One region of the Serratia sp. Res13-Sevr-LER1-36-b genome, then DNA from elsewhere that is predicted to be linked to it. Evidence: predicted binding sites of a transcription regulator. Region 1 holds the regulator's gene; each other region holds the start of a gene.

Region 1 (7,849 bases):
ATCTTTGTCGTTTTTTTAGGCACCAGGCGTTTGATTTTGCAACAATAAAAATGCCATTAACGTTTTCTCACAATATGGATTAGTATTTATGAGATCCACGCTGTTTTATAGGGTGAATTTCGGGAATACTGTGACTCATTCGATTTCTGTTTCGGAGCCAAGGTTGGTAACGTCGATATGCGGTTAATTATTACACTTTTTGTGCTGCTATTTACGCAGCTCTTCTTCAATTTGGCGCACGCTGCGCCACAGGCACGTGTTTCTGCCGAGCAGCGCAAGAGTCACGTTAATGAAGCACGGCCAGACGACCGCAAGAAAAAGAAAGCGGAGAAAGCCAATAAAAAAGTGAAGGCAGCCACCCCTCCGAAAACGCTAAAAACCAAACCAGCAACCTTAAAGACCGCCAAAAAAACCACCAGCGTTAAAACCAAAAGCCAGGTAACCAAAACGGCCAAGCTCAAAGTGACTCCGCCTAAAAAAGGCTATAAAAAAGGCTATGGTCGCCATCGTGAAGAAGGCAAAGCTACGGCAAAACTGGCAGGCCGCGAAAAACCGTTGAAACTTTCCGCCGCCCATAAAAAACGTTATCAGCACGCCAAGCAAACCGCCATGGCCAAGCTGATGGGGCAAATGGGTAAACCCTACCGCTGGGGTGGATCTTCACCTGGTACAGGATTCGACTGCAGTGGGCTGATTTATTACGCGTACAAAGACGTCGTGAAAATCAAAATGCCGCGTACCGCCAACGAAATGTACCACCTGCGTGATGCAGCGCCGATCAAACGTAATGAGCTGGAGAAAGGCGATCTGGTGTTCTTCCGCATCAACAACCGTGGCACCGCCGATCACGTTGGCGTCTATCTTGGTAACGGTAAGTTCATCCAGTCACCGCGCACCGGTGAAGAAATTCGCATCAGTCAGTTGGATAACGACTATTGGCAGAACCATTACATTGGCGCCCGCCGCGTAGTGACCCCGACCACCATTCGTTGACCTAGCACGGCTGAGCCAGCTGCTCAGCCGTGCCTTACTCCCCCAAAAATCAAAAACCGCTGCGACTTTAATCAATCAGCCACTTGGCACACTTTGGATGTTCTTTTCGCTCGGAAAGTTGTTAAGATTAATAACCATAACAAAAGTGGTGCAATTGCGTTTTTTCGCCCTCGGCCCCACGGCCCAAAGCGTCGGAGAGGCGTATTGTCTATAAAAGGAGAAAGCAATGTCGTTTGAATTACCTGCATTACCGTATGAGAAAAACGCTCTCGAACCGCACATTTCCGCAGAAACGCTGGAATACCACTATGGCAAGCACCATAACACCTATGTGGTTAACCTGAACAATCTGGTGAAAGGCAGCGAGTTCGAAGGCAAATCCCTGGTCGAGATCGTCAAGACCTCCACCGGCGGCGTGTTCAACAACGCCGCTCAGGTCTGGAACCACACCTTCTATTGGCACTGCTTATCACCGCAAGGTGGTGGCGAGCCAACGGGCGCAGTGGCAGAGGCCATCAATAAGTCATTCGGCTCCTTCGCCGCCTTTAAAGAGCAGTTCACCGATGCCGCCGTGAAAAACTTCGGCGCGGGCTGGACCTGGCTGGTGAAAAAAGCGGACGGTAGTCTGGCGATCGTCAGCACCTCGAATGCGGCAACCCCGCTGACCGGCGCAGACGTTCCGCTATTGACCGTTGACGTGTGGGAACATGCTTACTATATCGACTACCGCAATGCGCGACCAAAGTACCTGGAAAACTTCTGGGCGTTGGTGAACTGGGCGTTCGTGGCAGAAAACCTGGCTTAACGGCGGGTGGCTAGCTAATAATAAGGCGCAGCATCAAGCTGCGCCTTTGTTTTTCTGCTGCGGATCAGTTCAATGCGGCAATAAAACTGAAAGCAATAATCATTGCCAAAGCACCCACGGTGGTGAGTAATGACATCTTCAAATTGGTATCCATATACAACTCCCTCTCAGATTGGCTTTTCCAGAGCATAAGCCACACAGTTTATACGTCAAATCATTTTCCCACAGTCCGTGATTAAAATCTTGTTTTGATTTCCCCGCTGATAATTACCGATTAGCTCTTCCACTTTTCTTCAATTTGCGACAAAATCCGCAGTTCACTACTGCGTACCGATAAACTGCCCCTCCCTGTTCAAGCGATTTACGACTTCAGCACTAAAAACTCAGTTTTCGCTTATCTGGGGAAGGATCTACGTAGGCAAACGATTAACATCATACTTACATGCTGTAACATGTGGGTTTAGGAGTCATTTTTTACATGGCAACGATTAAAGATGTGGCCAAACGCGCTGGCGTTTCTACCACTACCGTATCGCACGTTATCAATAAAACGCGTTTCGTCGCCGAAGATACCAAAACGGCCGTTTGGGCCGCCATCAAAGAGCTGCACTATTCACCCAGCGCCGTAGCCCGCAGTCTCAAGGTCAATCACACCAAATCGATCGGTTTGCTCGCCACCTCGAGCGAGGCCCCCTATTTTGCCGAAGTGATCGAAGCGGTTGAAAACAGCTGTTACAGCAAAGGCTATACCCTGATCTTGTGTAACTCGCACAATAATCTGGATAAACAGCAAGCCTATCTGGCGATGTTGGCGCAAAAGCGCGTCGATGGCCTGCTGGTGATGTGCTCAGAATATCCAGATCAGCTACTGGGCATGCTGGAAGATTACCGTAATATTCCCATGGTAGTGATGGATTGGGGTACCGCGCGCGGAGACTTCACCGATACCATTATCGACAATGCCTTCGAGGGCGGTTACCTGGCAGGCCGCTACCTGATCGAACGTGGCCACCGGGACATCGGTGCCATTCCTGGTCAACTGGCGCGTAATACCGGTGGAGGTCGCCACCAGGGCTTTCTGAAGGCCATGAAGGAAGCCAACATCGAAGTGCGCGAAGAATGGGTCGTGCAGGGGGATTTCGAGCCTGAATCTGGCTACAAAGCCATGCATCAGATCCTGTCGCAAAAGCATCGCCCAACCGCCGTTTTCTGTGGCGGCGATATTATGGCCATGGGGGCGATTTGCGCCGCCGATGAGCTGGGGTTGCGTGTACCGCAGGATATCTCGGTTATTGGTTACGACAACGTGCGTAATGCCCGCTACTTCACTCCCGCTCTGACCACCATTCACCAGCCTAAAGAGCGCCTGGGCGAGATGGCCTTTACCATGCTGTTAGATCGCATCATCAGCAAGCGTGAAGAGTCGCAGGTGATTGAAGTGCATCCAAAACTTATTGAGCGTCGCTCCGTGGCAGATGGTCCTTTTGTCGATTACCGCCGCTAAGTCCTATTTCTTAACCCATATTTCTCCGTAGGGGCGCCGCAATATGCCGCGCCCGATTAATCACCCGGCCCCTCTTCACTGAGCCATTCCTGATTCAGCGTTTCGCTGTCGCCAAGATAGTCCAACAGCCAGGCCATGGCCGGAGACTGGGCGTTTTGCTGCCAGGTCAGGCAGCAGGCGCTGGGCGGGAAAGGCTCATGCAGTGGTAACACCACCAGTTCGCCACTTTGTACCAACGGCAATACTCGATGCGCGGGCACCATGCCCACACACAGCCCGGCACGCAAACAATCTACCGCCGAAACCCAGTCCGGCACGGTCAGCCGCCGCTGGTTGTCCAGCGACCAGGTCACCCGCTTGGGTAAATTGCGCGAAGTATCCTCCAACAGCAACGAGGGATAAGGCCGTAGTTGATCGTCGCGCAGCTTTCCTTGCAAGGCGGCGAGCGGATGTTTAGCATGTACTACGCAGAGCCAATTCATAAAACCCATATCGCGAAAGGCAAAACCGCCGCCGACCGGCACCGCCCGCGTTGCACCAATGGCCATCTCAGCGCGACCATCGACCAGTGCATCCCACACGCCGTTGAATACTTCAGGCTGCACTATCAGTTCTACGTCGGGGAAATGGCGATAAAAATCCAGCACCAGTTGGCGGCTGCGCTGAGGTTTGACGATCAGATCGACCGCAATCCGCAATTGCCCGCGCCAACCGTTGGCCACCTGCTGACACTGTCGTCGGGTATCGAGCATTTTTTTGATAACAACCCGTGCTTCTTTAACAAACAGCGCCCCCGCTGGCGTGAGTTCCACATCGCGGTGACGGCGTTCAAACAGCGGCACCGCCAGCCATTGCTCCAGTTGGCGCACCGTATAGCTCACCGCCGAGGGAACGCGATGCAATTCCTGCGCCGCTGCGCTGAAACTACCGGTTCGCGCCACCGCATCTACCACATCGAGTGAATATTCAGACCACATAACTTTGCCTTCAAATTTTTTAACAGCACCTTGCAAATATTACCGTTTCACAAGCAGAGATCCAGCCGTATACACTTGCCGGCGCTTCAAAACCTGCGACAACATAATTTTAACGAGAAATAGCAATGCGAAATTTTGGATTTATGTTCTACCTGGCCGGCCTAAGTATGTTGGGCTATCTGGCTACCGATATGTACCTGCCCGCCTTTGGGGCCATGCAGCAGGATCTGCAAATCTCCGCTGGGGCGATCAGCGCCAGCCTGAGTATCTTCCTGGCAGGCTTTGCCTTCGCCCAGTTGCTGTGGGGGCCGCTGTCTGACCGCATTGGCCGTAAGCCCGTGTTATTGATTGGCCTGGCACTGTTCGCCGTCGGCTGTCTAGGTATGCTGTGGGTCGAAAACGTGGCACAACTGTGGTCACTGCGCTTTATCCAAGCCATTGGCGTGTGTTCCGCCGCCGTCACCTGGCAGGCGATCGTGGTTGATCGTTACCGCGATGGCAAAGCCAACCGCGTTTTCGCCTCCATTATGCCGCTGGTCGCACTCTCTCCGGCGCTGGCCCCGCTGCTAGGCGCCTGGTTGCTCAACCATATGGGATGGCGGGCCATCTTCGCCGTGCTGTTGGGGATTACCGCCCTGCTGCTGATCCCCACCTTACTGCTGAAAGACCGTAGCAGACTGGTACCTTCCGCCGATAAAAAGCCCAGCCTTGGCTTTATGCAGATCTTGAAATCCCCGGTCTTCAGCGGCAACGTGATGGTTTTTGCCGCCTGTTCTGCCGGCTTCTTCGCCTGGCTGACGGGCTCACCCTTTATCCTCGGCGATATGGGGTATAGCCCTAACGATATTGGCCTAAGCTATGTGCCACAAACGCTGGCTTTCTTATTGGGGGGTTACAGCTGCCGTAGCGCCTTAAATCGCATTTCTGGCAAAACCTTGTTGCCATGGCTGCTGGTAGCTTATGGCATCAGCATGGTAGCACTGTATCTGATTGCCACCCTGAGCGAACCGACGTTGACCACACTGTTGATCCCGTTCTGCTTTATGGCATTAGTTAACGGTGCCAGCTATCCTATTTTAGTGGCCAATGCGTTGATGCCCTTCCCCAACAACAGCGGCAAAGCCGCTGCGCTGCAAAACACGCTACAGCTGGGATTATGTTTTATCGCCAGCCTGTTGGTTTCGGCATTTATCGCCCAACCGCTGTTAGCCACGGTTACCGTAATGGTTGCTACCGTATTTTTAGCAGCCTTGGGCTATCTGATGCAGCGTGGGAAAGGAACGGATGAAACGCAGGTAACACGGCAGGAGCGTGTCGACTCCGTGTCATAATTATCTCTGTAAATAGTCACTTAATGAAAATTCTTGCCGAGCGCGATTTGCAGTTGAGTCTACGCCTCGGCAAGCCTATACTCAAAAACGACCTTTTAGAATAACAGTTATACTAAGCTCTTATTGCAGCAACTGCTGCGTACGTGGATGGCATCACACTTTATTTAAGGTTGCATTTACCCGCGTCCTTTGACGCAGGGAGTCTCTTAAATTTCCTCTGTTCAAGTCGAATTTCAGACACCACGGTGAATTTTTACCGTAGGTATACGTATGTCCCTGTAGAAATTGGCTACATTAAATTCTGCAGGATCATAAGTCAGAAGAAGGTGATGGAGAAGCTATGAGTTCATCGTGTATAGAAGATCTGAGCATCCAGGATAACCATTGGTATCGTATCGCTCATGAAATGCTTAGCATGGCCGGTATTGAAATCAATGGTTCACGCCCTTTCGATATTCAGATCAATAATCCCAATTTCTTTAAACGCGTACTGCAAGACGGCTCTCTGGGGCTGGGCGAAAGCTATATGGACGGTTGGTGGGAGTGCGAACGGCTGGACATATTTTTTCAGCGGGTTGTCGCAGCTGGCCTGGAAAAGAAACTGCCCCACCACCTGAAGGATATCTTGCGTATTGCCGCCGCCCGCCTGACCAATCTGCAATCCCAAAAACGCGCCTGGATCGTTGGCAAGGAGCATTACGACCTGGGTAACGATTTGTTTACCCAGATGCTGGATCCCTATATGCAATATTCCTGCGGCTATTGGCAACAGGCCACGACGTTGGAAGAAGCGCAAGAGGCCAAGCTACGGCTAATTTGCGAAAAACTGCACCTGCGGCCTGGTATGCGGGTATTGGATATCGGCTGTGGCTGGGGCGGCCTGTCTACGTATGCGGCCAAGCACTACGGCGTTTCCATGGTGGGGGTCACCATCTCCGCAGAACAGCAGAAAATGGCGCAAGAGCGCTGTGCCGGTCTGGACGTGGAAATTCTACTGCAGGACTACCGCGATCTCCACCAGCAGTTTGACCGCATCGTCTCAGTCGGCATGTTCGAACACGTTGGGCCGAAGAACTACCGAACCTATTTCGAGGTAGTGGAACGTAATTTAAAACCCGATGGCATTTTCCTGTTGCATACCATTGGTTCCAACGAGACCGATATGAACGTTGATCCGTGGATCAATAAATATATCTTCCCCAACGGCTGTCTGCCGTCGGTGAAACATATTGCCCAGGCCAGCGAAGGCCGTTTCGTCATGGAAGATTGGCATAATATCGGCGCAGATTACGATCGCACCCTGATGGCCTGGTATGAACGTTTCAAACAGAGCTGGCCACTGCTGGCATCGCGCTATTCCGAACGTTTTGAAAGGATGTTCAGTTATTACCTTAATGCCTGCGCAGGAGCGTTCCGCGCTCGCGATATTCAACTTTGGCAGGTAGTATTCAGCCCTAAAGGTGTCGAAGGCGGTCTGCGAGTTCCCCGCTAAAATCCTTTACCCCAACCCACAGGGTTGGGGTAAAGGGTTATTAACCGCAATAAACGCGAATGATTTTGTCTTCACTGTCACCCAGGAAGTTCAAGCGCTTTAGATTGAAGTCCATGGTTACCATAGAGTTATAAGGAATAGTCCGTACCTGCTGGGGAATATTAACCCCGTCCAACGCAGACAACGGTTTACCCACATAATTCTGATACTGCGATGCACCGCAGGTATCATCTTCAGCCTCGGCAGACTGTGAGTTCGCCTGTTCTGGGGAGCTTGAACAGGCGGTCAGCGCCAACAGCGCCGCTAGCATCATCGTTTTCCCATAAAACTTCACGTTTGGCTCCTATGTAGGGTTATCGGTACAGGATTCTCAGGCTTAGGGTACTGGCGGCTTGGTGACAGCTAACACAGCCTCACGATTGGCTAGCACACGCTCGACGGTATCCACCACCGCTTGAGTTTGCGGATCGATTTCTATATTGACCTTGTCGCCCAGGCGCTTTTTACCCAGCGTGGTGCGCTCAAGGGTTTCCGGGATCAAATGCACACAGAAACGGTTATTGACCACCTCGCCTATGGTCAGGCTAATGCCATCGATGCCGATGAAACCCTTATGCAGCACATATTTCATCAAATCGATATTCGGCATACGCAGCCAGATCTGGCGATTATTTTCCGAGGTATAAATCTTGGTGACTTCCGCGGTACAGATAATATGCCCGGACATCAGGTGCCCGCCGATTTCAT
Region 2 (7,849 bases), 450 kb from region 1:
GCACGTTACGGATCATCTGTACCGAGCTGTCGAGCAGACGTTCTCCCCAGCGGGACAGGCCAGTAATGAATCCCAGCACCAGGCCAATGCTGCCACCGATACTGAAGCCAATCAGCGCGCGCCAACTGCTGATGGTCAGGTGTTGCCACAGTTCGCCACTCTTGGTCAAGGCCCAAAAGGCAGCCACTACGGCGCTCGGCGCGGGCAAGATACGGTTAGATAACCAGCCAGCCTCAACGGCGGTCTGCCAGCCAATCACCAGCGCGACCGGCAAAGCCCAGGGGGCCAGCCGATGCAGAATTTGTTGTGCACCGATCGCCATCACTGTTCTCCTCAGCTTTGTGACACTTTTTGTGGGACATAGATATTGGCGACCACTTCGCCCTGCGGCTTGATCGCACGCAGCTGGGTCGGTTGTTCGCTGGCCGCCAGATCGAGATGCGGGAACAGCAGTTCACCTACGCGATAGGCCTCTTCCAGATGCGGGTAACCGGAAAGAATAAAGGTATCGATACCCAGATTGGCATATTCCTGAATACGCTCAGCGACCGTCGGACCATCGCCCACCAGCGCCGTGCCTGCACCGCCACGCACCAGTCCGACACCGGCCCACAGATTAGGGCTGATTTCCAGATTGTCTTTCTTGCCGCCGTGTAAGGCCGCCATACGCTGTTGGCCAACGGAGTCGAAGCGGGCAAAGGCTTTCTGCGCATCCGCAATGGTTTGATCATCGAGGTTGGCGATCAAACGCTCGGCTGCCTGCCAGGCTTCTGTGGTAGTTTCGCGCACGATGACGTGCAGGCGAATACCGAAGCGGACTTTACGCCCCAGGGCAGCTGCTTTAGCTCGTACTTCCTCTATTTTTTCTTTCACTTGGGCAGGGGGTTCTCCCCAGGTCAGATACAGTTCGACCTGCTCGGCTGCCAGATCCTGTGCCGCCTCTGAAGAACCGCCAAAATACAGCGGTGGGCGAGGTTGCTGCACCGGGGGAAACAGCAGCTTGGCGCCTTTCACCTGAATATGCTTACCGGCGAAATCGACGGTTTCACCTTCCAGCACTTTGCGCCACACATGGGTAAATTCGGCGGAGGCCTCATAGCGTTCGGTGTGGTTAAGGTGCAAACCTTCCGCTGCCAGCTCTTCCGGATCGCCACCGGTCACCAGATTGAAGAGGGCGCGGCCATTGGAAAGGCGATCCAGCGTGGCGGCCTGCCTGGCTGCCAAGGTCGGGGAGATGATGCCAGGGCGAAGGGCCACCAGGAATTTCAGCCGTTGCGTGACCGGAATTAATGACGCGGCAACCAGCCAAGAGTCTTCGCAGGAACGCCCCGTTGGGATCAGCACGCCGCCGAAACCGAGCCGGTCAGCAGCCTGGGCGATCTGCTGAAGATAACCGTAATCGACCGCACGTGCCCCTTCCGAACTTCCCAGATAGTGGCCATCTCCGTGAGTCGGTAAAAACCAGAATACGTTAATGCTCATAGGGTTCTCTCCTGATTATTGTGCGGCTGGATGCCAGACGCGTTGAGAAATATCGACCTGAACCGGAACCAACCGGTTGGCGAAAAAGAGATCGGCGGTTTTTTGCTGGGCAGCAATGGTGGCGTCCCCTAAGGGTTTGATGGCCGTTGGCGGGCGATGATCCAGATAGCTGGCAATCACCGCTTCCGGTAAGCCCATCGCCTTGGCCAGCAGGGTAATGCTCTGCGCCCGATCGCTATGCGTCAGCGCATCGGCCTGGGTCAGCACCGCCAGCACCTGCTGGATGAACGGGCCGTTGGCTTCGGTATAAGGGCGAGCGGCCAGGTAGAAAGAGCCGGTCTGGTTCAATTCGCTGCCATCGGTCAATACCCGCACACTGCCTTGCAGCAACGCGGCAGAATAGTAGGGATCCCAGATCACCCAGGCATCGACGTTGCCCTGTTGGAAGGCTGCTCTGGCATCGGCGGGCGTCAGATAAACCGGTTGGATATCGGTAAACTTGAGGCCGTCCCTTTGCAGTGCCCGCAGCAGCAAGTTGTGTGAGCTTGAGCCTTTCTGGAAGGCTACTTTGTGGCCTTTCAACTCGGCGACGCGGTGAATCGGACTATTTTCCGGCACCAGGATCACTTCCGCCTTGGGTTTTGGCGGCTCTACGCCGACGTACAGCAGGTCGGCCCCGGCGGCTTGGGCAAAGATTGGCGGGATATCGCCGGTGCTGCCCAGATCGATGCTGCCGACGTTCAGCGCCTCTAGCATCTGTGGGCCCGCCGGGAATTCGATCCAGCTGATGTGGGTGGCAGGAAAGCGTTGTTCCAGCAACTGATGGGTTTTGGCCAACACCAGACTCACTGAACCTTTTTGGTAGCCGATACGAAACTGAGCAGGCGCGTTATCTTGTGCGACAGCGGTATTGATCAGCACCAGCGTCATGATGGCGGCCAACGCACCGGTGTTAAGCCAACGGCGGAAAGAGAGCGGCATGATGATGTCCTTAGGCGGTTTGCCGGGTTAACAGAGAGGCGGCGGTGTTTAGCACCGGCGGTTTACGGCGGCTGAGCGCCAGATAAAAACTGTCCAACGCTTCGTTCAGGCGCGCGGCCACCCCATCGGATAGCTGGGCCTGTTCACCGTTAAGCACTATCTGGCCGTCATCGGCAAACACGCCGTGCAGCACCTCCTGAGCTTTCAGCGCCGTCAATACTGGCTTCAACGCATAGTCCACCGCCAGCATGTGGCCGATGGAGCCGCCGGTGGCCAGCGGTAGAACCACTTTGTGTTCCAGCGCTCGTTCAGGAAGCAGATCGAGTAAGGTTTTCAGCGCGCCAGAAAACGATGCCTTATAAACCGGCGTGGCGACCAATAGGCCATCCGCAGCGGCCAGTTGCGCGGCGAAGGCTTTGATGTCAGGGCTGTTAAAATTGGCGCGTAGCAGGTCTTCCGCCTGGAAATCGTGCAGGGTATAGGGGATCACTTCCACCTGCTGTTGTTGCAACCAACGTTGGCTCAGCTGTAACAGCGCCGCCGAGCGTGAGGGGAGCCTTGGGCTGCCAGCCAGAGAAATAACGCGCATCGCCACTCCTTATATCGAAAAGTTATCAATGTTAAATTAATGTTCGAAAAGTGTTTTAAAGCTAACAGCAAAAGGGGGTGATTTTTAAATCTCATTTTTTGATTTTGATATGCGTAAAGAGGGAAAAGCGGGGAAGTAGCTCCATACAAGGGAAACGATTGCGCTAAACGCGCTTTTTTTTGCCTTTAATCAATTCCAATTGGCGAGGGGATACCGGATAATACGCCCCCGGTCGACAGGCCTATTCTGCTGACTTGAGGTTGTCGCTAAATAACCGCAACACCTGTATCCCCATCAGGCACAGCGATTTACTTGCGACCTCAAGTCAGCAGGATATCACCGGGAAATCAGGAGAGTACATGTACTACCCCATCGTCAGGAAAGCCTTGTTCCAGCTCGATCCCGAGCGCGCACACGAATTGACCTTCAGTCAACTGCGCCGTATTACCGGCACCCCACTAGAGTTTCTTATCCGTCAGTCGGTGCCGAGCAAACCGGTGAGCTGCATGGGGCTCTCTTTTAGCAACCCATTAGGGTTGGCCGCCGGTCTGGATAAAGACGGCGAGTGCATTGATGCCTTTGGCGCGATGGGCTTTGGCTTTGTTGAGGTCGGTACCGTTACACCGCGTCCGCAAGCGGGCAATGATAAACCGCGTCTGTTCCGCCTGGTCCCGGCCGAAGGGCTGATCAACCGCATGGGGTTCAATAACCACGGCGTAGACAATCTGGTTGAAAACGTTAAAAAATCCCATTTTGGCGGCGTGCTGGGGATCAATATCGGCAAGAATAAAGACACGCCGGTCGAGCAGGGAAAAGACGATTATCTGATCTGTATGGATAAGGTTTATCCGTATGCCGGCTATATCGCGATTAATATCTCATCACCCAATACCCCGGGATTACGATCCTTACAGTATGGTGAAGCGTTGGACGATCTGCTAGCGGCGATAAAAAATAAGCAGGCCCAATTGCAGGCTCGCCATCACAAATATGTGCCGGTTGCGGTAAAGATCGCGCCGGATCTTTCAGAGGAAGAACTGATCCAAATAGCGGACAGTTTAGTGCGTCATAATATAGATGGGGTCATTGCCACCAATACCACCCTCGATCGTAAACTGGTTCAGGGATTGAATTACTGCGATCAGGCAGGGGGATTAAGTGGCCGTCCGGTACAGTTACGCAGCACCGAAGTGATCCGTCGTCTGTCGCAGGAGTTGCAAGGGCGCTTGCCGATTATCGGCGTTGGTGGAATTGATTCCCTGACGGCGGCGCGGGAAAAAATGGAGGCCGGGGCAACTTTGGTACAAATTTATTCCGGTTTTATCTTCCACGGACCGCGTTTGATTAAAGATATCGTTACCCATATCTAATATTTTGCCTTTCATTTTCGACCGGGGGTTTATTTCTGCCCCCGGCTCGTCTATATTTTGTTCGGTAGCGGAATTATCCGATGTTTAAGCAACCTTTCTGGTGATAAAATCGCCCTTTGCGTAATACTGCGTTGGCATGTGGTGAGAAGGATAAGTAATGAAGATAAAACCTGATGACAATTGGCGTTGGTATTTTGACGCTGAGCACGATCGACTGATGCTCGATTTAGCCAATGGTATGATCTTCCGTTCACGCTTTCCGGCAAAAATGCTAACCCCGGATGCCTTCGCTGAATGCGCATTCTGCGTCGATGATGCGGCGCTTTATTTTGATTATGAAGAACAGTGCAAACAGATAAAGCTCAGCCATGAACAACGTGCCGAGTTGGTATTAAATGCGCTGGTGGCCTTTCGTTTTCTTAAACCTCTGATGCCCAAGAGCTGGCATTTTGCTCAGCAACACTATCCGCTACGCCCTAAAAATGGCGAGTTGGCGGCGGTGAAGGTGATGGATAGCGGTGTCGATGCGCGTCTGCTGGTGGTGGAAGCCGGGGATAATGCCAGCCTGTGCTTGCTGGCACAAAATCAGCTGGTGTTGGCTGGGCGAACCATGGTGCTGGGGGATGCGATAAAAGTGATGCACGATCGCCTAAAGCCTTGCATCCCAGATGAACAGTCTGCCCCGGCTTACGACAGGGCAGTGTAATAAGCGTTACGCCAGCTTCACATCGCTTTTAGGAATACAGCTGCAACAGAGAATAGTGCCGTTGGCGGCCACTGCGCTTTTCTTTAGCGGTGCAACTTCGCCCTCCACCAACGTTATCTTGCAACTGCCGCACAGGCCAGCACGGCAGGAGTAAGGGATGCGAATGCCTTGCTGCTCCAACTGCTCTAACAAGATCTGCTGGTTATTACCGGCAAACACCTTTCCTTGATATTCAATGCTCACGCTGGTGGTGCTGTCCTGCGGTGCTTGCAGGCTTTCGACGACCTTGCCAGCCCCATAAGGCCGCGGCGGTTTGGTTGACAACACTTCAACGCTATCGCCGACGCGGATAATACCGCTGTTACGGGCAATCATGTTTTGGCCAAAGTCGACGTCGCCATTATCGGCAGTGCGGAACTGTTGCAGCGTACTCAACGGCTCGCCGCTCGGGTGTTTGCGTCCACGCTCCACGCTGACCGTAGTCAATACGCAGCGGCTGCAGGGTTTCACCAGATCGAACATCACGTCGCCGACGCGGATCACCTGCCAACCATCTTCTGCCCAGGCCGGGCTACCGGTCACCACCAGGTTCGGGCGGAACTGCTCCAGCCTGATGCTGCTTGGGCAACGTTGTTGCAGATCCTGGAACGAGGCTTCATTAATCAGCAGATAAGGGTAACCGTCGGCAAAGGAGAGCGGAATTTCCGGGTGCTTCTTTACCCTACGGGTTAATTCAGGCCCAAGCCAGCGCAGCTGTACCTCGCGCTGAAAATAACCGCTTAACCAACTGTTGATGGCCACCGGCGCGATCAACGCGGTGAAATGGTTGCCCCACACCTCGGTCGGCTGCGCATCGGGGGCGAAATCAATGAAGCGGATCGCCGCACTTTCACCGTCCGGTGCGGTCAGAAACAGGCCATCGGCCAACAACGCCGGGGTAAACAGCACCATCTGCGGGTATTGGCGGGCGGTGATGAAGGTACCGTCTGGCTCGGTGATCATGAAGGAGCGATCAAAAGCCAGGCCGTGACTGGCCACCTGGGCGTGAGAAAGCTGCAAACCCCGTAGTGATTTGACCGGATGAACGTAAAGTCGGGAGAGCGTGATCACCCCTGCCTCCGTGCGATAAATGAAATAGAAGGGAGCAACTTTATGACAAGCGGTCTGGATTAGCTATAATGCGCAACAATTTTCTTTTTGGTGATAAGCACGATATGAACACTCTGTTTGCCAGCACGGCGCGTGGACTGGAAGAACTGTTAAAAAGCGAACTGGAGCGGCTTGGCGCTCACTCCTGCAAAGTGGTGCAGGGGGGAGTACATTTTCAGGGTGACGATCGTCTTCTGTACCAAAGCCTGCTCTGGAGCCGCCTGGCTTCGCGTATTCTGTTGCCGCTGAATGAATTTCGCGTGCACAGCGATTTGGATCTGTACCTCGGTGTGCAGGCCATTGACTGGCCATCGATATTTGGCCTGGATAAAACCTTTGCGGTGCACTTCAGCGGCCTCAATGAAGAGATCCGCAATAGCCAATATGGTGCGTTGAAAGTCAAAGACGCCATTGTGGACAGCTTTACCCGCAAGCTCAACGATCGGCCAATGGTAGAGAAACAGCAGCCGGACATTCGCGTCAACGTTTTCCTGCAGCGTGATATGGCCAGCGTAGCGCTCGATCTGAGCGGCGAAGGTTTGCACCAGCGTGGCTATCGCGATCTTACCGGCCAGGCTCCGTTGAAGGAAAACCTGGCGGCGGCGATCGTCCAACGCTCCGGTTGGCAACCAGGGGCGCCGATGCTGGACCCGATGTGCGGCTCCGGTACGCTGTTGATCGAAGCGGCGATGATCGCCTCCGATCGTGCGCCTGGCCTGCATCGCCAACATTGGGGCTTTACCGCCTGGAACGGCCACAATGCCGAACTGTGGCGTGAAGTGATCACCGAAGCGCAGGTGCGGGCGAAACGTGGTCTGCAGGAAACCCCGTCACGCTTCTTCGGCTCGGATATCGATCGCCGCGTCATTGAAATGGCGAAGGGGAACGCCCGCCGCGCTGGCGTGGCCGAATTGATCACCTTTAACGTTAATGACGTCAGCAAACTGACCAACCCACTGCCAGAAGGCCCGGTAGGCACGGTGGTCAGCAACCCGCCATACGGTGAACGCCTTGAGAGCGAACCGGCCCTGATTGCGCTGCACAATATGTTAGGGCGCATTATGAAGAGCCACTTTGGTGGCTGGCAGCTTTCGTTGTTCAGCGCTTCACCGGAATTGCTCAGTTGCCTGCAACTGCGCGCCGAGCGCCAGTTCAAAGCGAAAAATGGCCCGTTGGACTGCGTACAGAAAAACTACCAGTTGGCAGAAAACCCGCAGGGTGCTGGTGGCGTGCAGGTAGCGGAAGACTTTGCCAACCGCCTGCGCAAGAATCTAAAGAAATTGGACAAATGGGCGAAGCAGCAGGGGATCGAATGCTATCGCCTGTATGATGCCGATCTGCCTGACTATAACGTGGCGGTGGATCGCTATGGCAGTAAAGTGGTGGTCCAGGAGTACGCGCCGCCGAAAACCATCGACGCGCAGAAAGCCCGCCAGCGCCTGTTTGACGTGATTAATGCCACGTTGGCGGTGTTAGAGCTGCCATCTAATCAGCTGATCCTGAAAACCCGCGAACGTCAGAAGGGCAAGAATCAGTATGAGAAGCTGGCGCAGAAGGGGGAGTTCCTGCTGG
Region 3 (7,849 bases), 110 kb from region 1:
CAGCCGCTATCAGCTGTTTGGCCGTTTTACCAATCAGGTTTGAGTTAGAACGAGCGTACTACCAAGTGGGCGCAGCGTACAGCGCCCCTACGATCGAATCCAGTGACGTTAAATCCTGCCTTTTTCGCGTTTCATCACATCTCGGTAACAAATTTTATCCCCCTCTCTTGTCGCAGCCCGGCGAATGCGCTAGGTTGTTTTTAATTGTATATACAACCATGTGGGAGCGGGAACACCATGACGTCTGAGATCCACTGCGACAGCCTGTGGCACGGGGCCGATATCGTCACCATGCGTGACGGCAAGTATCACATCATCAGCAACGGTGCGATCGCCGTGCGTGCAGGCAAGATTGTCTGGATGGGTGAACAGGCCGCCATGCCTGCCTTGGCCGCGACCAAAACGGTGAAGCTTGACGGTGGCATCATCACCCCTGGCCTGGTGGATTGCCACACGCACCTGGTGTTTGGCGGCAACCGCAGTGGTGAGTTTGAACAACGCCTGAACGGGGTGAGCTACGCAGAGATTGCCGCTCAAGGCGGTGGGATTATCTCCACGGTCAAGGCCACGCGCGATGCACAAGAAGAGTTGTTGCTGGAACAAGCACTGTTCCGCCTGCGGCCATTGCTGGCCGAGGGTGTCACCTGCGTAGAAATAAAATCCGGCTACGGTTTAACGCTGGCAAGCGAGTTGAAAATGTTGCGCGTGGCACGTCAGTTAGGCGCGACATTGCCGGTCGAGGTGAAAACCACCTGTCTGGCCGCTCATGCCCTGCCACCGGAATATGCCGGGCGCAGCGACGACTATATTGACCTGGTGTGCAATACCATCATCCCTGAAGCCGCAGCTGCAGGCCTGGCAGATGCAGTGGATGCGTTTTGCGAACACCTGGCCTTCTCCCCTGAGCAGGTTGAGAGGGTTTTCGCGGCCGCTGAGCTTGCTGGCCTGCCGGTAAAACTGCACGCGGAGCAGCTTTCTGCGCTCGGCGGTAGCGCATTGGCGGCACGGCATCATGCCCTTTCCGCCGATCACCTGGAATATGCCACCGAACAAGATGCGATAGCGATGGCGGCAGCCGGAACCGTCGCGGTGCTGTTGCCGGGCGCCTACTACCTGTTACGCGAAACGCAGTGCCCACCGGTTGAGCTGTTCCGCAAACACGGCGTAGCGATGGCTATTGCCAGCGATGCCAACCCAGGCACCTCACCCGCACTATCGCTGCGTCTGATGATTAATATGGCTTGCACCCTGTTCCGTCTTACGCCGGAAGAAGCGCTGGCTGGCGTAACGCTGCATGCCGCCAAGGCTTTGGGCCTGCAGGAAACCCACGGCTCGCTGGAAGTGGGCAAAGTGGCCGATTTTGTTCACTGGCCGCTGGCACGCCCGGCAGAGCTGGCTTACTGGTTGGGCGGCCAACTGCCCTGCACGGTGATTTTCCGAGGAGAAGTCCGTTAATGATTTGCGATCCTTTCGAGTTCCAGAGCGGCCAACTGCCGCTGTTGATCAGTATTCCCCATGCCGGCACCCGCTTGACGCCAGCGGTTGAGAAAGGGCTAACCGATGAGGCCCGCCCCCTGCAAGACACCGACTGGCATATCCCACGGCTGTACGATTTTGCCCGTGCCATGGGGGCCAGCATCCTGGTCGGTAACTATTCGCGCCTGGTGATTGACCTCAACCGCCCGGCAGATGACAAACCGCTCTACACCACTGCCACCACCGGTCTGTTTCCGGATGTGTTGTTCGATGGCCGCCCCAGTTTTCTTCCGGACGCCGCCCCTTCGGACGAAGAAAGGGCCGGATACCTGCAAAACATCTGGCAGCCCTACCATCAGCAACTACAAAATGAGCTGGCACGGCTAAAAGCCCAACACGGTTACGCCTTACTGTTTGACGCCCACTCGATCGCCTCCGTGATCCCGCGCCTGTTCGACGGCAAACTACCCGATCTCAACCTGGGCACCAACGGGGGGGAAAGCTGCCCAGCTTCACTGAGTGACAGGCTGGTCACCTGTTGTCAGCAGCAGCAACAGTTCAGCCACGTGCTCAACGGACGTTTTAAAGGGGGCTACATCACCCGTGCCTATGGTCAACCGCAGGAAAACCAGCACGCGGTGCAGCTGGAGCTGGCACAGGTGAACTATATGTCCGAGCAGACATTTGAATTTGATGCCGCCCGTGCCGCACCTTTACAACGCCTGTTGCAGCAGATGATAGAAAGCATGCTGGCCTGGGGCGAGCAACAACGCTAATCCGCCACAACTCCGGTGCCGCTATTGCGCCGGAGTTGACCTTGACCTCACCATTATCCCCTCCTGTCTTTCACGCCCTTCCATGACGATTTGAGCACTGCATCCCAATTTTGATGGAAAGGTTGCCCACTGGTCTGAACAGCGCACAAAACAGCGGCCCGTGACTTTTGCCTTGCGCCACAATTGGGCCTCTTTCATCCCATGCCCACCCGTTGCAAGCCAGAGATCAGGGATTGAAAGACCACCCTTGCCATACCCGCCATCCACTTCTTTATCCTGGCTGCGGTAGACACTCGTGTGTAGTCGGCCACGGTGATGTGTGGCGTTCGTTATCTCAGGAGGAAACTATGTCTGACACCCCGCTAAACTGGCGCGCCGCACAGGCAGCCGCCGCTCAACTGTTGGCAGGCTGGCAAACCGCAGGCCAACCCGGTGGGGCAATCACCCTGTTTGACACCGATATGACCCAGGCGGTGGTGTGTGCTGGGCTGGCCGATCTGGCACGCCGCGATCCTTTCACTGCCGATACCGTGGTGCGCTATACCTCCATCACCAAACATATTTTTGCCGCGCTGGCGCTCAATGCCACCGATAACGCCCTGCAGCTTGACGAGCGCCTTGGCAGTCTACTGCCCGAATTGCAGGGACAACTGGCGGAGGTGACGGTAGGCCAGGCTTTGGACATGACCAGCGGGCTACCTGATATTCGGCAAACGTTGGGGCTGCTTGGCGTCTCGGTCAACACCGTCAGTGAGGCCCAGCCAGTGATGGATTTTATCCATGGTTTAACCCGGCTCAACTACCCGGCGGGCAGTGAGATCACCTACACCAATACAGGCTATCGTCTGGTAGAGGCGGCGTTGAAGACTAAAGGATACGCTTTTAATGATCTGGTTCAGCAGCATCTGGCCCGCCCTCTGGACGTACAGCTACAAGCCCCCGAGAGCTGGTTTGATGTGGTGCCTGGGCTAGCTCCAGGCTATTGGCACACGGGCAACGGTTGGCAGCAGACCAGCGCCGGTTTGCATCTCTCCGCCTCTGGCAGCCTGACAGGGAGCGCCAACGCCCTCACCCGCTGGTTACAATGCCTGCTGGCCAATAAAGGCCCTGGTAAAGGGATCCTGACGCAGCTAAGTGCCCCGCGTCGGCTCAGTCAGGGTCAAATAAGCCATTACGGACTAGGGCTGGCGCAAACGCCACTTGGCAGCCAGACATTGCTGGGCCATGGCGGTTCTCATGCCGGTTATAAGACCTATTTTCTGCTAGCGCCAGACCGGCAAGCGGGTGTCCTGCTGGTCGCCAACCGTGAGGATTGTGACAGCTTTGCCATCATTTTACAGGTGATGGCGGCGCTGCTGAATGAACCACTGCCCCAACGCAGCACGGCGATCCCAGATGGCATCTACGCCACCCGGGCGGAACCCTATTGGTTGGAAGTTAAAGGGGGCAACGTGGCTTATCTGGGCACCAACGAACCGCTGTATCAAAGTGAAGACGGTTATGCGGTATCGCTCTCGGCCCATCAACCAATGCGCCTTAAGTGGACGGGTGAAGCCGTAGAAGGTGAAGTTGGCCACGTTGCACGCCGCTTTCTGCCTGTGGCTAGCGAAACGGTTTGTCTCAAGCAGGTTCAAGGGCAATGGTATCACCCACAATATCGCACCGCATTCGAAATTTGCGGCAACCAGATCCACATCGGGGTCGGCCCGGCGGTGCAAACCGGCACCCTGAGTTCGCTGGGGGACGGGCGGATATTGGTTGAAAGCAACGATGGGCCCAACCTGAATCGGTTTTGTCTGTATTTCCGTGGTTACCAGGTCGATCTGATCGCCAGCCGCAGCCGGGTACTTACGTTCAAAAAGAACATCAGCGCCCGTGCGTAAAGGTTCGCCGTGCTCTGTAGGGGCGCCGCATGCTGCGCCCGCCTAGCAGGGCGGTGTATCATTCACGCTAATTATTAAAAAATAGATCGTGGCCATCAGACAAAAAATTGTTCACGCTCAAAACTACTCATGATATTCGAGCAAATGCCGTAGATTTTTCTTGCGGCAAAATAAGCCATTCAGTAATTTTAGTGGGCCTCAAAAATGAGTAAACCTGCTCTTTTTCGTTGCACCTCAAAAACCATCTTATGTCATCGATAAATGATACTACTCAATTTCCCGCCGTCCCGTGCGGGAGTTCTTTTACTACTTTTCACTACTACAACGCCACTTTTTAGTCTTTTTTGTTGCTGTTTTGTTGCGAATAATTTACCTTTAGGCCTTGAAAAGCTCAACCACTCAGCGTGGCGACACCGCTATTTCTGGGCGTTTAGGAGTTATAACCATGCACATGACGTTGATGGAGTACATCCAGCTGCACTTCAATGGTGATATTTATCGCTATGCGCAATTTGAAGGTGTCAGCCGTGAGCAAATCCTCAAGTGGATCGACAATGAGTGCTACGTTATCAAGGGTAAATTGGTTATGCCGGTTAAACATTTACCCGCGGAAAGTTAGCTGTAATGATGAAAAAAAACCCCGCCAGTGCGGGGTTTCCTGTTTCTGATACCACGGAAAATCAGAAGTTATAACCGGCAACCAGGTAGTAACCCCAGCCGGTAGACTTGATTGGCCCCTGCGGCGTACCGATATCCACCCCATCATTCCATTGACCACCGTTATGGAAGTAACGAGCCACGAAGGAGTAATGCCAGTGATCGTAGTTCAGCGCTAAAATGTGGCTGGAGGCGATAGAGTTGCTGGTACGCGCCTGGCGGCCATCCACTACGAAGTTGTCGCTGCCCAGATCGGAGTCAAAGTCAAAGTTGGTGAAACCGATATAGCTCAGGTTGCCACCCCACATTTCGGTCAACGGCACAAAGTATTTCACCTTGAAGCGATAGCCGTCCCAGCTGTTCTCGTTGGATGCACCATAGTTCTGCCATTGGTATTTGGCATAAATGTTCATCGACAGGCTCATCGGCAGACCGGTATCGATATCGGTGCCTAGCCCCATATACCAGGTGCTTTGACGGGAGGCGTTGTTACGCCCCATGTCGTAAATGTAGTTGTTGGCAAAATACCACTCTTTGAACGGCCCAAAGCCCAGGTTGGTGCCGGTCAGTTTGTCGATGGAGAAGCGCGGTTCGATCTCCATAAACAGCGGTGAGCCTTTATCCCAGATACCACGGTTTGGGGTGTTACCGGTGCCGAAGAATTTTGGCACATCCACGTAACCATAGAAATCCAGCCAGTCTTTCTTGGCAAAGGCTTCATACTCCAGATACACGTCATTGTTCAGCTGCGGCCCGAAGCGGGTATGGTAGCTGCCTACTACGTTGACACTCTGATGCCACCAGTCTGAAAGATACTGGCTGTCTTTGCTTTCTGCCGCCATGGAAGCGGGGCTGAAAGACGCGGAGAGAAGCACACCTGCTGCGAGAGCTATTTTCTTCATTTTATTACCACATGCTGAGTGGGCCAATTCCCTGCCCGTTAGAATGATATGAGTCTGGCGACGCCTGCTGTAAACAAACGGTTACCTATTGCCGGTTGCCGTGCGCATTATAGAAAGCTCTCGCTGTAATAATCTGTGATCCAGTTAGGCATTTTACCATCGCGTAATCGATTGCGTTCTCATTTTATAAAATAAATTGCAGTGCAAAACATTTTTGATGTGATTTTCATCATGTCGGTAAATTTCAAACGACGATTTTTGGTGTCTTTGTGTTCAACACCAAATTTTAACCTGGGGTTAAAAAGCGCGTAAAAAAGCCGACGCTTATGTCGGCTTAGTGGCTGGCGGGCCCCTTATGTGGCGGACCGGTTGGTTTTATCAGCGGGCTCCAGGTACGGCTTTGGCAATGTTCTCTTGCCGGAATACCACCTCATCACCCGTGGCAATTTCCCATTGGCTGACCGGGATATCGACTTTCGGCGAGGCCACGACTACCGAGCCATGGATCAGCTTATCGTCACGGCGCAGGATCATCACATCCAACTGGTATTCATGCGGCAGGTTAGCGGTGGTTAGACGAACGATATCGCCGGTGCTGAAACTATGGCCATTTAGCGCTGGCTGCTGAATAAATTGAATATCTTTTCTCATTTTCCCGTTCCTTCTGGCAGAACACTTACCTTGAGATTAGCTCGAAATTCATTATTCTGCCGCCTGCGCAGGTAAAAAATAGGCCTCAGTCGGCGCGGGTGGCCCGCCAGCAAATCAGCGATCCTAGCGTTACCATCACCACCCCCTGCCAGAAGTTGAGGGTCAGTGCGGTGCTGAGTACCACGGCGGCAAATACCGATGACAACACCGGGGTAAAGTAAGATACGGTCGCCAGCAGCGTCATATTGCCATGCAGGATCCCAACGTTCCAAGCAGCATAGCCAGCCCCCATCGCCGTCCCCACGCACAGCAACGCCACCACAACCGGCAGGCTAAAGTGCATGCCGCTTTCATTACTGAAAGGATAAATCAGCCACAGTGCCAGAGCGGTCAGCGAGATAAACAGCACCACCGCGTTTTTGCCCTGGGCGATCCTCTTGGTCACGTTGCAATAGATGGCCCAAATCACCGCACCACTGAATGCCAGCCCGTAACTCAACGGATTGCTGCGCACGTTGGCCAGCATTTGCGCTGGTGACCAACCGCCGCTGCCACTCATGATCCAGCCAATCCCGAACAGGGAAAGCAACAAACCAGGCACAACCCACCATTTGGCCTTTTGCCCATTGAACAGGATGGCCATCAATACGGTAAAACAGGGCCAAAGATAGTTGATCATCCCCAACTCAATAGCCTGTGTGCGGTTGCTGGCAAAGCCCAACGACAGCGAAAGGCAAATCTCATACAGCACAAACAGCAGGCTGCCGAGGATCAGATAGGAACGGCGGAACTCGCGCAGCTTGGGAATGCCCATCACCACCAGCAGAAACAGCGTGCCCACGCTATAGATCATCGCCGCCCCGCCTACCGGCCCCAGTCCTTCACTGACGCTGCGGATCAGCCCAACCACGCTGCTCCATAACACAATGGCCAACAGGCCGAGCAAGGTAGCTTTATGGGAAGCAGACAACGGAGGCATTAGCGTAGGATCCAATTGGTTATTTTTGTGCGGTTTTTTACTCTACTGCCCTACCGGGGAAAAAGAAAGGGCGCAACGCTGCGCCCATACCTTTACTGCTGAGGCTGGCGCTCCAACTGCGGAGGAGGCTGGCGGAAACGACGGGTGAGATAGGCAAGATAGCCAAACCCGAGCGCCGCCCACAGCAGCCCCATGGTCAAGGAACTTTTTTCCAGGTTCAGCCACAAGATCCCTACCGTCAGCGCTCCCACCAGCGGCAAAATCAGGTAATGGAAGCGGTCTTTCCAGCTCTTATTGCGCCCTTGACGAATATAGAAGTGACTGATCACCGAAAGGTTGACGAAGGTAAAGGCCACCAGAGCACCAAAGTTAATCAGGGCTGTGGCCGTCACCAAATCGAAGGATAATGCCGATAACGCCACCAAACCAACCAACAGCACGTTAAGCGCTGGCGTGCGCCATTTAGGATGCACGTAACCAAAGAATTTTTCCGGGAACACATTATCGCGCCCCATCACATACAGC
Region 4 (7,849 bases), on a different contig from region 1:
ACGCCGATACGCATCAGCTGTTGGCAGGTTCCCTGCGCCAGAGCAATAGCCCGTGCATCAAAGCCAGGATGCGCACGATCGTCTGGCAGGGTTGCCTCCACCAGATCGACGGCCACCTTGCCCTGAGTCAAAGATGAAATCGCCAGCGCCAACGTAGCGCCCGCCATCCCACCGCCCACAATGATTACGCTCATGTTATCTGGCCGCCGCCATCAGGGCTTCAATCGCGTCGGCATCCTTCACCACGCTGGCGGTCAAATTCTCATTACCGTCCTGGGTGATCAGGATGTCATCTTCGATACGGATACCGATACCGCGATACTCCTGCGGCACATCAGCATCCGGTGCGATATACAAGCCAGGTTCTACCGTCAACACCATGCCTGGCTCCAGCACGCGATCGCGGCTCGCTGAGCCATAGTGGCCCACGTCATGCACATCCAGCCCCAACCAATGGCTCAGGCCGTGCATAAAGAACTGGCGGTGTGCCTGCTCGGCAAACAGCTGTTCCACGTCGCCCTTCATCACGCCCAGCTCAACCAATCCGGCGATCATGATGCGAACGACCTGATCGTTCACTTCGCGAATGCTGATACCCGGTTTAAACATTTCCAGCGCCTTGTTGATCGACGCCAGCACGATGTCATATACCTCACGCTGCGGCTTGCTGAACTTGCCGTTAACCGGGAAGGTACGGGTAATATCGCCAGCATAACCACGATATTCACAACCGGCATCAATCAGCACCAAATCACCGTCACGCATTTCACATTCGTTTTCGGTGTAATGCAGGATGCAGCCATTTTCTCCGCTGCCGACGATGGTGTTATAAGACGGGAAGCGGGCGCCCAAGCGGTTAAACTCGTGCAGGATCTCCCCTTCGAGCTGATATTCGAACATGCCCGGGCGGCACTTTTCCATCGCACGGGTATGCGCCATGGCGCTGATTTCACCGGCGCGGCGCATAACGGCAACTTCTTCTGCCGATTTGAACAGGCGCATGTCATGTAGCCACGGACGGTAATCCGTCAGGGTTGCGGGGGCTTCCAGATTCTGGCGGAAGCCTTTACGCAGTTTATCCAGCGCGCCGAACAGGATTTCATCGGCATAGGCATATTGCCCCTGCGCGTGATACACCACGTCCAGGCCGTTGAGCAGCAGGTGCAGTTGATCGTTGATTTCGTCGAAGGCCAGCGCGCGGTCTACCCCCAGCTTGGCCGGAGCCGCGTCTTGACCCAAACGGCGGCCAAACCAGATTTCTGCCGTCAGATCGCGTACACGGTTGAACAGCACGCTGTGGTTATGAGTTTCATCACTCTTCACCAGGATCAACACCGCTTCCGGCTCGTTGAAACCGGTCAGATACCAGAAATCACTGTTCTGACGGTAAGGATATTCAGAGTCTGCACTACGCGTCGCTTCCGGTGCGGCGAAAATCACTGCCGCGCTGGCCGGAGCCATCTGTGCCAACAAAGCCTGACGGCGTTTATGGAATTCCTGCTGGGTCATCACATCTCCTGAAATCGGTTTATGCCACCTGCTGAACGCAGTCAGTAGGGGTTATCAGCGCTCTCGGCCAACGGACGTGGGATCCGCCGGTCAGTGCAACGTTGGCCTTTTAATTTCCGGGGCCGTCGGTTTCTGGCGGGTAAATTCAGTATGGCAAAGCAGCGCAGCAACGCGCACGTACTCCACCACTTCTTCCAGCGACTGTTCCAGTTCTTCCTGGTCTTCGCCTTCGTCATAACCCAGTTGAGCGATATTACGCAGATCGTCGATTGCCTCGCCCACTTCATCTTTCACCTGCGCCAGCTTCGGCTGCATCATGCCCAGCCCCAACAGGAAGTGGTTTACCCAACCCGCCAAGGCATCCGCACGGTCAAACACGCTGACGGTTTCGCCTTCCGGCATCATCAGTTGGAACATGAATTCGTCATCTTCCAGCGTATCACGGGTGATTTCATGCAGTTGCTGTAACGGTTGGCTCAACGCCTGCGGGAAGGCAATGCCTTCGTTGGTCAGATCAAACACCAGCGTCTGCCAGCTGGCATCACGGTTGCCACCGCACAGCAGGCCACTGATCAAACCGTGCATCTCGGCTGCGGTCAAAGCAACCGCCTGCTGGTTAAGAGCCACGGTCAAAGATTGGTAACTTGGAAATGTATTCTGTATAGACATGCGCATTCGTCATCGTTGGCAGGATAAGTTCGTGTTATGCTACCACCAAGGTCCGTTGGTATACCAGTTGAGGCAACACCTCAGTGGCTAGTTATAATCAGCGCAGTCCGGGCAAACGTACGGTAAATACGCATTTTGCAACCGTTTTTTGTTTGGTAATGTTAGGCGCGGTAGATTACAACCAGGTACTGAAAAAGTGTTGAATCTTGGTACCCAGGTATATATAGTGGCGCCCGCTTCGGTGGCCCGGCAATGGCTGACCGGTGCTGGCGCGAAATTTAGGCAGGAAGGTGGCATGTCTGCACAACCGGTAGATATTCAAATTTTTGGCCGCTCGTTAAGAGTCAATTGCCCGCCAGAACAACAAGATGCGTTGAACATGGCAGCAGAAGATCTTAACCAACGGTTGCAAGATCTTAAAGTTCGCACTAGAGTCACAAATACAGAGCAACTCGTATTTATCGCAGCATTGAACGTCTGTCACGAACTTGCTCAAGAACGCTTGAAAACGCGTGACTATGCGGCCAATATGGAACAACGAATTCGTATGCTGCAACAGACCATTGAACAAGCGCTGCTTGAACAGGGTCGCATCTCTGAACGTCAGGATGCACAATTCGAATAACTTAAGTTGCTGGAGTTGAAGGCTCCGGCAATGAGTGAAAAATTTCTCTGAGATGTTTGCCAGCGGGCCAGTCCCCTGAGCCGATATTTAGTACCAACAGAATGTGATGATCCACGATCGGTGTGCATGCTCGGCCCGTCCGAGAAGCCTTAAGATTGTGACAGCACGTTCACCTTGAACCATGGGTTCAAGGGTTACAGCCTGCGACGGCATCTCGGAGATCCCTTCACCTGCGTTTTCAGTGTGTTAACTCACCACTACTGGCGAACCTAACACTATGTCTTTGCAACCTCAGTTCGCTCAGCAACGCCAACTTATCCGTAACGAAATACGCCAACGACGCCGTGCCTTAACGCCCGCTCAACAGCATGATTTCGCCCAGCAAATGGCCAGCAATATTGCGCAACATCCACGCATTCAGGCAGCCAGACACATTGCGGCGTTTCTCTCTTTTGATGGCGAACTAGATACAGGCCCGCTGATCGAGCGGCTGTGGCAGCTGGGTAAACGGGTTTATCTGCCCGTTTTGCATCCATTCAGCCCTGGTAACCTGTTGTTCCTGCATTACACTGCGCAAACGCCGCTGGTGAGTAACCGCTTCAAAATCCTTGAGCCAGCGCTCGATGTCCGCCACGTCTTACCTGTGTCACTGTTGGATGTGGTATTGACGCCGATGGTCGCCTTCGATTCGGCAGGGCAACGTCTGGGGATGGGCGGCGGGTTTTACGATCGCACCTTACAAAACTGGCAACACGCAGGCCCCTATCCGCTGGGGATTGCGCACGATTGCCAACAAGTTAGCGCCCTGCCGGTGGAGCAATGGGATATCCCTCTGCCAGAGATTATCACCCCATCACAAACCTGGGCCTGGCCAATCTCCGCATAGCAAAAGGCCGGATTGCTCCGGCCTTGGTGTTCCGTCGGTTACCGATTACAGCAGTAAGCGGGCGCGGATGGTCCCTTCGATCGCTTTCATACGTTGCAACGCTGCATCAGCACGTTCAGTTTCCGCCTCGATATCGATAACCACGTAGCCGATTTCCGAGCTGGTCTGCAGATACTGGGCCGCGATGTTCACCCCTTCTTCAGCGAAGATCTGGTTAATCTGCGTCAGGATGCCTGGGCGGTTTTCATGAATATGCAGCAAACGGCTGGCGTTCGGGCCATGTGCTGGCAGCGACACCTCTGGGAAGTTGACCGCAGACAGCGTTGAGCCGTTATCGGAATACTTCGCCAGCTTGCCAGCTACTTCATCACCGATGTTCTCCTGCGCTTCCTGGGTTGAACCGCCGATATGCGGCGTCAACAACACGTTATCGAACTCGCACAGTGGAGAATTGAACGGATCGCTGTTGGTTGCAGGCTCTTCCGGGAACACGTCGATTGCCGCACCGGCCAGATGGTCGCTCGCCAAGGCGTTACAGAGTGCCGGGATATCCACCACGGTGCCGCGTGAGGCGTTGATCAGGATCGCACCTGGCTTCATCAGCGCCAGCTCTTCGGGGCCGATCATGTTCTTGGTCGACAGCGTTTCCGGCACGTGCAGCGTGACCACGTCGCTCATATTGAGCAGATCGGACAGATGGCGCACCTGTTGGGCATTACCCAGCGGCAGCTTGTTCTCGATGTCGTAGAAGAACACTTTCATCCCCAGGCCTTCCGCCAGGATGCCGAGCTGAGTACCGATATGGCCATAGCCGATGATCCCCAGCTTCTTGCCCCGCGCTTCATACGAGCCCACGGCCAGTTTCTGCCACTGGCCACGGTGTGCCTTGGCGTTGGCCGTTGGGATCCCGCGCAGCATCAACAGCAGCTCACCCAGCACCATTTCGGCCACGGATCGAGTATTGGAGAAAGGCGCGTTAAACACCGGAATGCCGCGTTTGGTCGCCGCTTTCAAATCAACCTGGTTGGTGCCGATACAGAAACAGCCCACCGCAACCAGCTTCTCTGCGGCCGCGAAGACTTCCTCGGACAAATGCGTGCGCGATCGGATACCCACGAAGTGTGCATCACGGATCGATGCCTTCAGCGCTTCGGTGTCTAACGCACCTTTGTGATATTCGATGTTGCTATATCCGGCAGCACGCAGGTTATCCACGGTGCTCTGATGAACCCCTTCTACCAACAGGAACTTAATCCTGTCTTTCTCCAATGATACTTTTGCCATTTACCCGACCCTATGTTCAGACTTCAGAAGCGGCTGTTTTCCCCTTTATACCCGTCATCCTTTAAACCACACGACGGGGATAGCTTTCAAATTGCCACCACACTGGCAGCAACCCAAAATCAACAGCACGTCCCTCCAACATAACAAAAATAACGCGCCCGGCAATACAAACGATTGCCTGCCCGTTAGCACAAGGCTCAGTGATGTCGATGGTTTCTGGTGGAAAATGCCATTGGGAAAGATTTAGGCAGAAGCTTAACGGAGGTTATTAACGGAATGTGACATATGTCACCAAATTCGCCCGTTTTAAGAAAAGATATTTTAAGACAAGAATTATGCGTGGCGGACCGTAAGCCAGTAAAAAGCGGCGAACCGGCTGAGACTTTGTCAGCAGGCTCACCGCTTTACGGCCAGATTATCTGACCACTTTTTTTACGCCATCCGGCGTGCCAACCAACGCGACGTCCGCGCCACGGTTGGCAAACAGGCCAACGGTAACCACGCCAGCAATGCCGTTGATTTTGTTTTCCAACGCGATGGCATCGAGGATTTCCAGGTTGTACACATCCAGGATCACGTTGCCGTTATCGGTTACGACGTTCTGGCGGTATTCCGGCAGGCCGCCCAGCTTGACCAGTTCACGAGCCACGTAGGAGCGAGCCATCGGGATCACTTCTACCGGCAGCGGGAATTTACCCAGCACATCAACCTGCTTGGTGGAATCGACAATGCAGATAAACTGACGGGCAATGGCAGCAATGATCTTTTCGCGGGTCAGCGCTGCGCCACCGCCTTTAATCATCTGCATGTGGCCGTTGATTTCATCGGCACCGTCAACGTAGATATCCAACGAATCCACTTCATTGCTATCGAAAACGTGGATCCCCAGGCTTTTCAGCTTGGCGGTCGACGCGTCTGAGCTGGATACCGCACCTTCGATCTGGTGTTTGATCGAACCCAGCGCATCGATAAAGTGAGCCGCAGTCGAGCCGGTGCCCACGCCCACGATAGTGCCAGGCTTCACGAATTCCAATGCTGCCCAGCCTACCGCTTTTTTCAGTTCATCCTGAGTCATGATGTGTTCATTGCCTATGTACGAAAACGTGTGCGTATTATAGGGTAAATCACTGACGGCAACTTAGGCTAAAACACACTTATTTAACCTGACGCACATTTCTGCTCCTCCCTACGACGCCCGCTCTGAAAAGAGCGGCGGGATTTTTTCACCTGAGAAAGTGCAAAAATGTGGCATAGTGCCTGAATCAACTTACTAAAAGGGATCTTCTCTCCGATGAAACGCCCAGACTATAGAACGCTGCAAGCGCTGGACGCGGTGATCCGTGAGCGTGGCTTTGAGCGCGCGGCACAAAAACTTTGCATCACCCAATCGGCGGTATCCCAGCGCATCAAACAGTTGGAAAACCTGTTCGGCCAACCGCTACTGGTACGCACCGTGCCACCGCGCCCAACCGAGCAGGGTCAAAAACTGCTGGCCTTGCTGCATCAGGTCGAACTGCTGGAAGAGGAGTGGTTAGGGAATGACAATGGGGTCGATACGCCGCTGTTGCTGTCACTGGCGGTCAACGCCGACAGCCTGGCAACCTGGCTGTTACCGGCGCTAAAGCCGGTGCTGGCCGATTCTCCGGTACGCCTGAATTTGCAGGTGGAAGACGAAACCCGCACGCAGGAACGTCTGCGCCGGGGCGAAGTGGTGGGTGCGGTGAGTATCCAGCCGCAGCCGCTGCCGAGCTGCCTGGTCGATCGGTTGGGCGCGCTGGATTATCTCTTTGTCGCCTCGAAAGCCTTTGCCGAACGCTATTTCCCTAATGGCGTGACCCGTTCTGCCCTGCTGAAGGCACCAGCGGTGGCATTCGATCATCTCGATGATATGCATCAGGCGTTTTTACAGCAGAACTTCGATCTCTCGCCGGGCAGCGTTCCCTGCCATATCGTTAACTCGTCAGAGGCGTTTGTTCAGTTGGCACGGCAAGGCACCACCTGCTGTATGATCCCGCATTTGCAGATTGAGAGAGAGCTGGCCAGCGGAGAACTGATCGACCTGACACCGGGCCTGTTCCAGCGCCGTATGCTGTTCTGGCACCGCTTTGCACCGGAAAGCCGCATGATGCGTAAGGTCACCGATGCGCTGCTGTCGCATGGGCATCAGGTGTTAAGGCAGGATTAAAGGCGCAGCATGACGCCGCGCCCAGGCAAGAGATTGCTTACTGCGCGGCGTTGGTTTTCAGCTCGAACACCACGTCCACCTGATCGTCGAAGTGAATGCTTTGCTGCTCGTAAGTCTGAGCGGCATCGCTTTCCGGTGCCGCAGAAGCGGCTTTAAACATGCGAGCTACCGGCATCGGCTGGTAGTTGGCAACGTGATAGCGAATGCTGTACACCGGCCCCAGCTTGGCCTTAAAGCCCTGCGCCAACGAAGCGGCTTGCTGAGTGGCATTTTCAATCGCTTTCTGACGAGCCTGCTCGCGATAAACCTCTGGCTTGGCTACCCCAAGCTCAACCGCACGAATTTCGTTCAAACCCGATTTCAGCGCACCGTCCAACAGCTCGTTGAGTTTATCCAACTGGCGCAAGGTTACCTGCACCTGGCGCACGGCCTGGTAGCCTTTCAGCTGCGATTCACCGGTTTTCAGATAGTCATATTCTGGCTGAGTACGCAGGTTGGCCGCATTGATATCTTTCTTTTCAATGCCGTTTTTCTGCAGGAAGTCAAAATACTGCGCTACGCGTTCATCAACCTGTTTTTTCGCCTGGGCGGCATCTTTGGCAGAGACGCTGACTTCGATCGCCAGCGTAGCAATATCCGGGGTGGCGTCCACGCTGGCCGTACCGGAAGTGACCACATGCGGCCCTTCAGG

The links. The regulator PurR, encoded in region 1, represses purine synthesis genes. The targets are predictions, from matches to a motif close to CANGCAAACGTTTGCNTG.
Region 2: the regulator PurR is predicted to act here: its motif matches at 3,200-3,217, upstream of pyrD (quinone-dependent dihydroorotate dehydrogenase).
Region 3: the regulator PurR is predicted to act here: its motif matches at 5,855-5,872, upstream of IMQ33_RS03895 (nucleoside-specific channel-forming protein Tsx).
Region 4: the regulator PurR is predicted to act here: its motif matches at 5,137-5,154, upstream of serA (phosphoglycerate dehydrogenase).

The regions. Positions count from the first base shown of each region.
Region 1 is NZ_JADACK010000005.1:722,185-730,033, reverse strand. It holds gene IMQ33_RS04435 (C40 family peptidase) at 178-993, shown strand; gene sodB (superoxide dismutase [Fe]) at 1,220-1,798, shown strand; gene IMQ33_RS04425 (YnhF family membrane protein) at 1,863-1,952, opposite strand; gene purR (HTH-type transcriptional repressor PurR) at 2,277-3,302, shown strand; gene punR (DNA-binding transcriptional activator PunR) at 3,359-4,279, opposite strand; gene punC (purine nucleoside transporter PunC) at 4,405-5,610, shown strand; gene cfa (cyclopropane fatty acyl phospholipid synthase) at 5,951-7,102, shown strand; gene IMQ33_RS04400 (I78 family peptidase inhibitor) at 7,143-7,436, opposite strand; gene IMQ33_RS04395 (riboflavin synthase subunit alpha) at 7,479-7,849, opposite strand, start outside.
Region 2 is NZ_JADACK010000005.1:267,751-275,599, forward strand. It holds gene ssuC (aliphatic sulfonate ABC transporter permease SsuC) at 1-322, opposite strand, end outside; gene ssuD (FMNH2-dependent alkanesulfonate monooxygenase) at 334-1,482, opposite strand; gene IMQ33_RS02300 (sulfonate ABC transporter substrate-binding protein) at 1,498-2,463, opposite strand; gene ssuE (NADPH-dependent FMN reductase) at 2,474-3,052, opposite strand; gene pyrD (quinone-dependent dihydroorotate dehydrogenase) at 3,412-4,422, shown strand; gene IMQ33_RS02315 (cell division protein ZapC) at 4,580-5,128, shown strand; gene IMQ33_RS02320 (YcbX family protein) at 5,135-6,238, opposite strand; gene rlmKL (bifunctional 23S rRNA (guanine(2069)-N(7))-methyltransferase RlmK/23S rRNA (guanine(2445)-N(2))-methyltransferase RlmL) at 6,343-7,849, shown strand, end outside.
Region 3 is NZ_JADACK010000005.1:613,030-620,878, reverse strand. It holds gene hutC (histidine utilization repressor) at 1-43, shown strand, start outside; gene hutI (imidazolonepropionase) at 238-1,455, shown strand; gene hutG (N-formylglutamate deformylase) at 1,455-2,252, shown strand; gene IMQ33_RS03905 (serine hydrolase) at 2,600-4,135, shown strand; gene IMQ33_RS03900 (hypothetical protein) at 4,581-4,754, shown strand; gene IMQ33_RS03895 (nucleoside-specific channel-forming protein Tsx) at 4,816-5,694, opposite strand; gene IMQ33_RS03890 (hypothetical protein) at 6,073-6,345, opposite strand; gene yddG (aromatic amino acid DMT transporter YddG) at 6,431-7,324, opposite strand; gene IMQ33_RS03880 (APC family permease) at 7,417-7,849, opposite strand, start outside.
Region 4 is NZ_JADACK010000044.1:189,969-197,817, forward strand. It holds gene ubiH (2-octaprenyl-6-methoxyphenyl hydroxylase) at 1-194, opposite strand, end outside; gene pepP (Xaa-Pro aminopeptidase) at 196-1,509, opposite strand; gene IMQ33_RS24710 (YecA family protein) at 1,600-2,178, opposite strand; gene zapA (cell division protein ZapA) at 2,474-2,803, shown strand; RNA gene ssrS (6S RNA) at 2,845-3,028, shown strand; gene IMQ33_RS24725 (5-formyltetrahydrofolate cyclo-ligase) at 3,081-3,689, shown strand; gene serA (phosphoglycerate dehydrogenase) at 3,735-4,973, opposite strand; gene rpiA (ribose-5-phosphate isomerase RpiA) at 5,389-6,048, opposite strand; gene IMQ33_RS24740 (LysR family transcriptional regulator ArgP) at 6,265-7,158, shown strand; gene IMQ33_RS24745 (oxidative stress defense protein) at 7,196-7,849, opposite strand, start outside.